One region of the Lysinibacillus sp. NPDC098008 genome, then DNA from elsewhere that is predicted to be linked to it. Evidence: a T-box and tRNA genes for the amino acid it is inferred to sense, from the RefSeq annotation. Region 1 holds a T-box; the other holds one or more tRNA genes.
The links. The T-box of region 1 lies ahead of alaS (alanine--tRNA ligase). A T-box ahead of a tRNA ligase gene usually reads a tRNA of that ligase, here a tRNA-Ala.

Region 1 (3,805 bases):
TCATTTTCACGTTGCAATTCTTTATAGTCAGCTTGTAACGCTTGTACTTTTGTCACAATATCTTTCGGATTTGCCTTTAATAATGCTGCTGCATCATTTAATAATGCTTCTTCCTCTTTTATTGTTTCATAAGCCACTTTACCTGTTACTGCTTCAATACGGCGCGTACCTGCACCGATACCACCCTCTGACACAATTTTAAAGAAGCCAATTTCAGAAGAGCGTTTAACATGAATACCACCACATAGCTCAATTGAATACTCTCCAATGGATACAACACGTACAATATCGCCATATTTTTCACCGAATAATGCCATTGCGCCTTTTGCCTTTGCTTCGTCAATGCCCATTTCTTCAATTACGATCTCTATATCATCCCACACTTTTTCATTGACAATACGTTCAATTTGCTGTAATTCCTCTTTTGTTACTTGCCCGAAGTGTGAGAAGTCAAAGCGTAAACGATCAGGCCCTACATATGAACCAGCTTGATTGACATGGTCGCCTAATACATCTTTTAATGCGCGCTGCATAATATGTGTTGCTGTATGGTTTTTAATAATTAAATTGCGGTCATCACGATTGACAACGGCTATGACTGCATCTTCCACATGCATTTCGCCAGATTCAACAACTACAGTATGAAGCGGCTGTCCATTTGGTGCCTTTTGTACATCCTTCACAACAGCTGTAAAGCTATCGTTAGAAATAGTACCACTATCAGCAATTTGACCACCCATTTCAGCATAGAATGGTGTTTCTGCTAAAATAACAAGCGCTTCCTGACCCTCTGAGGCAACTTTTGCTACTTGACCATCAACAATCAACGCCGCGATTTCTGTATTTGCTGTTAATGTATCATAACCAACAAATTCACTTGCAACCGTTAAGTTTGCTAATACTTCATTTTGCACTTGCATCGAATCAACATCTTGGCGAGCTGCACGCGCACGTTCACGTTGTTCCTCCATTGCTGCCTCAAAGCCTTCATGGTCGACCTTCATGCCTACTTCTTCTGCATACTCCTCCGTTAATTCAATTGGGAAGCCATACGTATCATATAAACGGAAAGCATCTGCACCTGGAATATAATCATGTCCAGCTGCTTTTTGTGATTCTACAACCTCATTAAAAATGGCAAGACCACCGTCTAATGTTTCATGGAAGCGAATTTCTTCATTTTTAATAACACGTTGAATAAATTCACATTTTTCCGTTACCTCTGGATAGAAGTCTTCCATAATTTTACCCACAGTTGGCACTAGTTCAAACATAAATGGCTTTTCAATACCGATTTGTTTTGCATAACGAACAGCGCGGCGTAATAAGCGACGCAATACATAGCCACGGCCTTCATTGGATGGAAGCGCACCATCCCCAATCGCAAACGCCACTGTACGAATATGGTCTGCAATCACTTTAAATGGTGTATTAATATCCTCTTCTGAGCCAAAGATTTCATTTAAATCTACTTCATCTGGACGCTTATATTGACGGTTAGCAAATTCCTCAATTTTTTCAATAATCGGCATAAATAAATCCGTATCAAAGTTTGTTGGTACATTTTGCACAACGGATACAATACGCTCTAAGCCCATACCAGTATCAATATTTTGCTTTGGTAGTGGCGTGTAAGTGCCATCAGGATTGTGGTTAAATTGTGAGAACACTAGGTTCCAAATTTCAAGATAGCGCTCATTTTCTCCACCGGGATACATTTCTGGATCATTTTCATCTGAACCATATTCTTCGCCACGGTCATAAAAAATCTCCGAGTTTGGACCTGATGGACCTTCACCAATATCCCAAAAGTTTCCTTCTAAACGAATTAAACGCTCTTCTGGAATGCCAATTTCCTTATGCCAAACATCGTAAGCTTCCTGATCCTCAGGATGAAGTGTAATGGATAATAGCTCAGGGTCAAAGCCCATCCACTTTTTATCCGTTAAAAACTCCCAAGCATAGTGAATTGCTTCCTTTTTGAAATAATCGCCAATCGAAAAATTCCCTAGCATTTCAAAAAATGTATGGTGACGCGCTGTTTTCCCTACGTTTTCAATATCATTTGTACGAATGGATTTTTGCGCATTGGTAATACGTGGATTATCAGGAATCACACGTCCATCAAAATATGGCTTTAATGTAGCAACACCTGAGTTAATCCACAGCAATGATGGATCATTAATGGGCACAAGCGGTGCTGATGGCTCATGATGATGCCCTTTTTCTTTAAAGAATTCTAAATACATACGACGAATATCTACTGCTTTCATGAAAAAAATTCCTCCTAAAATGTTTTGTAAAAATACGATAGATATGCAAAAAAGCCCTCATCCCAATAAAGGGACGAGGACTTGTAACAATCTCGCGGTACCACCCTAGTTGTAAGCATGCAAAAATGCTTACCTCTCTAGCACTTGTAACGTCAGTGAACGGCAGGGATTAGCTGCACTCTGGAGTAGCTTTCGGTATTTGCTATTGTGAGGATTTTTTCAGCCAAGAAATCCCTTTCTTCTACACGCACAAATACGTACTTGTTCCATCATCGTTTTTACTATAGCTCTACCGAAAATTATAAAAAAAATAAGTTCCACTGTCAATCAGCACAATGATAATGAATGCTTCTATATCTTGAGCAATTAATCGCTGTTTAAAAAATCCTCTACTCTTTGCACTAAATGCATACGATTATAGGTTTGATAAAGCATAGATGATAAACGAACAGGATCGCCAAAGAAAAAGCGTTCATACAATGTTTGTCTTGTACCAAAGCTACTCATTGTTAAATCCCAAGCTAAACGGAATTTTTGAACCCGCTTCTCCCCATCATCCTGAAATGATTGTAAGTAGTGTGCAAGATTACCCTCATCCTTGGCAAATGCTTGTGCACTTGGTATAGACATTAAGCCACTTGCGCCAAGTAATTGAATGATTTCCGTAAAGGTCGGATATGCTTTCGGAAAAATTTGAATAGCAACTTGAAGTGTCGCTAGGTTTGGTCGAACAAACCCAAATTGATCTCGCTGTGCTTCGATTTCAGATTTTATTAGCAATGCTTTCATCGTTTCAAGCGTGACGATAATATCGACCACTTTTTGCTGTACATGCTGATAATCGCCAATATTAATGGTATCGACAATGGACTGCACAACGCCTAGCACAAATTCCGTTTTCGCAATTTGACGAGAAAGCACCTGATGTAATGTATAGGCTTTAAAGCCGCTAACATCCATAAAATGATTTGCAACATCCACATTTTCATAATAAAAAACACGTTCCCAAGGGACAACAACATTATCAAATACAACAATGGCATCCATTTCTTCAAAACGAGCACTCAATGGATGATCAAAGATCGAATCCCCACCAACAAAAGATTGTCGACATAAAAACTTTAGACCTTCCGTATTACTTGGTATAGAAAAGCCAAAAGCTTTCCATTCATCATAGCCATTTGTTGATAAGACAAGCAGTTCATCGGTAATTCCGCCTTGTGTTGCAAGCAACCTTGCCCCTTTTATCACTAATCCCTTGCTTGTTTTGCCAACAATTTTAGCAGCAATGGTTACTTCTTCATCTTCAAAATAAAGCCGTTTACGATTAACCTGAGGCTCTATAAAGGTATGTGTCATTGTTAAATCATGCTCACGAGCATCCTCATAAAACTGTTGTAAATGCTCTGGAAAACAATTTGGCTTATCTTTTAAAAAGTCGGATGCTGAGGCTAATGCCATTAATGTTGTATTCATATAATCAGGACTTCTGCCCATAAAACCATGTGAACATAAGGCCCATTCTTGTGCAG
Region 2 (3,805 bases), on a different contig from region 1:
AAAGAAAAGCAGCTGGGAAAATACATTACGCTCCCCAGCTGCTTTGCTGTTTAAGTAAGGCTAATAATTCAGCAAGACTGTCTGCTACTTCTCTATTATCGGTAGTAGCAATAGCTGTAAAAATCGGAGTAGCCTCTTGTAAAAGTAAATAACTAAAATAATAATAGCCTAAAAATGCCTGCTGTTCATAACCTTTAGGCAAATCTTTATCCCACTCTAGTTCATCATCTTCCTCTGACCATAAATACTGGGTATTTAGCAGCTCCTGCATGGTGGAAACAGTATTTGCTGGGTTGAGGGAATCTTTTGTAATAACGGATGCTACACTTAAATAAAGTTCTATTTCTTGTAAAGTCACATCCTCTTTATTTTTGCCAGTAAGTCGTTTTAAAGGAATTAACAAAGTCCATGGCGTTGCCTGCCAAAGTGTACCTTGATGCTCAATTAATGTGGCTAGCTGTTGATATTGCTCTTGCTCAATTAGTTGAGGAATAGTCGTTCCTCTGCCATAAGCCGTTGTCAATTGCTGCCACGGGATATTTGGAATATGCTCGTTTAGCATACTGACTCACCCTCTCTTAGAACATAAAGTATATTTAGTGTAACAGCATCTTTATTAATTTAATAGAAAATTAGGCTATCAGGATAGTCCGATAGCCCTTCGGCGATTAATAGCATGGCTTTTGATAAAAATAATTTGGCGTATGATAAACATTCACATATGGCTTATGAAAAATATGAGTAGTTGCAGGCGATAACGGTGGAATTAACCATGTCCAATTACCTGTAACCTCTCTCCCTACTGATGCCTCTGCCTCTTCAAATAATTTAAACTGTTGCGCTGCTGTATGATGATCCACAATGCTCACTCCATCTTCTTTAAAGGAATGAAGCACTGCAATATTAAGCTCAACTAGTGCACGGTCACGCCAAAGAGAAGCTTGCTTTGTTGTATCAAGGTTAAATATCTCCGCAATTGCTGGAAGCATATTATAGCGCTCATAATCTGCTAAATTACGCGCTCCGATTTCCGTACCCATATACCAGCCATTAAATGGAGCTGCCTGAAAATCAATACCTGCCATTTGAAAACGCATGCTTGAAATAATAGGTACAGCATACCATTTCATTCCTAATTTTTCCATCTCTACTGACTCTGGGTGACGAATTGGCACTTCTAAAATATAGTCTTTAGGGATTGGAAATAATTGTGGTGCACGTTCATCCACCTGTATCACAAGCGGAAGCACATCAAAGGCAGTTCTGTCGCCTTTCCAGCCTAACGATTCACATATTTTAGTAAACGGAATAGAATGTGCATCACCAATAACACCTGAATCCGTTTCATAACCTGCATAGCGTATTAGCTGATGATTCCAAATTCGCACCCTTCCTGATGCAAATACTGTAATAGTCGGACGGATTTTCCCATTATTTGTAGCGTACTGGATATGTTCTAGTAATTTTTGAAAAACTTCCTGCTCGTCTAGAACATTGCGTGCATCTACTACATGTAGCGACTGCCAAAATAGACGTCCAATACATTTATTACTGTTACGCCATGCCACTCGTGCACCAAAAACTATTTCCTCTGTTGTAGGATTATATTCACCTGCTGCTGCAATTTGCTGCAATCTATTTTCTAACCAAGTATTTGAGTGATTTTGCTCTGCTTGATAAAGCTTTAAAAATTGCTGTATCTCCTGTCTATTCATAGTCCAATTCCTCCATCTACCCTCATATTAGAGGAAGGAAAGTGCTAGCACCATGAAAATATCTTTTAAAAAAACATACATATTTTATATATGAAATAGTTTGTTCAAAATTAAAGCTAGTTGTTATGTTATTTTATATAAAATTAAACAATGGAAAAGCCTAGGCACAAATTGAATGCCTAGGCTTTGAATTACGATGACATGTATAGATTAGCATATTGTACTAAACAATTTCTGAACAAAATAGTTACTACCTGCCCAACGAATATCATAAATATCCATATAGAAATGTACCTCGGCTATTTGGCATTTGCCGAAGTCATTGTAATTTGACTATTGTCGATGATGGGACTCATTTATGACAGTTAAATTTTTTAAATACAGACATATTTTATCCAGCATCATCTTTTTCTATAGCCGACCTGTAATTATTAACATATTTATCGTAGAATCAATTTTTCTAAGAGAGGGCAGTCAATATATTATTAAGTAAATATATATGAACAGCTCTTTCCATTAGTTATCCTAATACTTATTAAATTTCCTCATTACTATTCACAAGTATAAAGACAAATAAAAAAGCATGTAACATATACTTATGCTACATGCTTGATGACCCGTACGGGATTCGAACCCGTGTTACCGCCGTGAAAGGGCGGTGTCTTAACCACTTGACCAACGGGCCGTGGCTCCGAAGGCAGGACTCGAACCTGCGACAACCTGATTAACAGTCAGGTGCTACTACCAACTGAGCTACTTCGGAATAATGATGATTGATGGGCCTAAATGGACTCGAACCATCGACCTCACGCTTATCAGGCGTGCGCTCTAACCAGCTGAGCTATAGGCCCTTGGAGCGGGTGATGAGAATCGAACTCACGACATCAGCTTGGAAGGCTGAGGTTTTACCATTAAACTACACCCGCAAATAATGGTGGGTCAGGACGGAATCGAACCGCCGACACTTAGAGCTTCAATCTAATGCTCTACCAACTGAGCTACTGACCCGAGAAATGGAGGAGGTAGAGGGATTCGAACCCCCGCGCGGTGTTACCCGCCTGTCGGTTTTCAAGACCGATCCCTTCAGCCAGACTTGGGTATACCTCCAAAAATATTAAAATATATGGTGGAGCCTAGCGGGATCGAACCGCTGACCTCCTGCGTGCAAGGCAGGCGCTCTCCCAGCTGAGCTAAGGCCCCATCATTTTAGAAAATGGTCGGAATGACAGGATTCGAACCTACGACCCCTTGGTCCCAAACCAAGTGCTCTACCAAGCTGAGCTACATTCCGAAAACACATTTTATTGGCGCGCCCGACAGGAGTCGAACCCATAACCTTCTGATCCGTAGTCAGACGCTCTATCCAATTGAGCTACGGGCGCTTATTATGTAATAACAATGAGCCATGAAGGACTCGAACCTTCGACCCTCTGATTAAAAGTCAGATGCTCTACCAACTGAGCTAATGGCTCATAAAAGAAAAAATGGCTGGGGTACTAGGATTCGAACCTAGGCATGACGGAATCAAAATCCGTTGCCTTACCGCTTGGCTATACCCCAACATTAAAATGGGGCGACTGATGGGAATCGAACCCACGAATGTCGGAACCACAATCCGATGCGTTAACCACTTCGCCACAATCGCCACTATATATGATAACAGCTACATATGAACGAGTACCTCAAGACCTGGCAGGGGCAGTAGGAATCGAACCCACACCAAAGGTTTTGGAGACCTCTATTCTACCGTTGAACTATGCCCCTAAAAATGGTGGAGGGGGACGGATTCGAACCGCCGAACCCTAAGGAGCGGATTTACAGTCCGCCGCGTTTAGCCACTTCGCTACCCCTCCAAGGGAATGATGCCGGCGATAGGAGTCGAACCCACGACCTACTGATTACAAGTCAGTTGCTCTACCAACTGAGCTACACCGGCATATAATATGGCGGTCCCGACCGGGATCGAACCGGCGATCTCCTGCGTGACAGGCAGGCATGTTAACCGCTACACCACGGGACCATAATGGTGGAGGATGACGGGCTCGAACCGCCGACCCCCTGCTTGTAAGGCAGGTGCTCTCCCAGCTGAG

Region 2: it encodes a tRNA-Ala, which carries the amino acid that the T-box ahead of alaS (alanine--tRNA ligase) is inferred to sense. The anticodon was not compared.

Annotation. Positions count from the first base shown of each region.
Region 1 is NZ_JBIWBA010000011.1:81,400-85,204, forward strand. It holds gene alaS (alanine--tRNA ligase) at 1-2,273, opposite strand, end outside; T-box leader at 2,340-2,555, opposite strand; gene hpaB (4-hydroxyphenylacetate 3-monooxygenase, oxygenase component) at 2,640-3,805, opposite strand, start outside.
Region 2 is NZ_JBIWBA010000022.1:256-4,060, reverse strand. It holds gene ACIQVU_RS16225 (CynX/NimT family MFS transporter) at 1-2, shown strand, start outside; gene ACIQVU_RS16220 (hypothetical protein) at 26-562, opposite strand; gene ACIQVU_RS16215 (nitric oxide synthase oxygenase) at 669-1,715, opposite strand; tRNA gene ACIQVU_RS16210 (tRNA-Glu) at 2,329-2,400, opposite strand; tRNA gene ACIQVU_RS16205 (tRNA-Asn) at 2,402-2,478, opposite strand; tRNA gene ACIQVU_RS16200 (tRNA-Ile) at 2,493-2,566, opposite strand; tRNA gene ACIQVU_RS16195 (tRNA-Gly) at 2,568-2,641, opposite strand; tRNA gene ACIQVU_RS16190 (tRNA-Phe) at 2,648-2,723, opposite strand; tRNA gene ACIQVU_RS16185 (tRNA-Ser) at 2,730-2,822, opposite strand; tRNA gene ACIQVU_RS16180 (tRNA-Ala) at 2,840-2,915, opposite strand; tRNA gene ACIQVU_RS16175 (tRNA-Pro) at 2,930-3,006, opposite strand; tRNA gene ACIQVU_RS16170 (tRNA-Arg) at 3,021-3,097, opposite strand; tRNA gene ACIQVU_RS16165 (tRNA-Lys) at 3,115-3,187, opposite strand; tRNA gene ACIQVU_RS16160 (tRNA-Gln) at 3,201-3,275, opposite strand; tRNA gene ACIQVU_RS16155 (tRNA-His) at 3,285-3,360, opposite strand; tRNA gene ACIQVU_RS16150 (tRNA-Trp) at 3,406-3,479, opposite strand; tRNA gene ACIQVU_RS16145 (tRNA-Tyr) at 3,485-3,568, opposite strand; tRNA gene ACIQVU_RS16140 (tRNA-Thr) at 3,579-3,651, opposite strand; tRNA gene ACIQVU_RS16135 (tRNA-Asp) at 3,660-3,735, opposite strand; tRNA gene ACIQVU_RS16130 (tRNA-Val) at 3,740-3,805, opposite strand, start outside.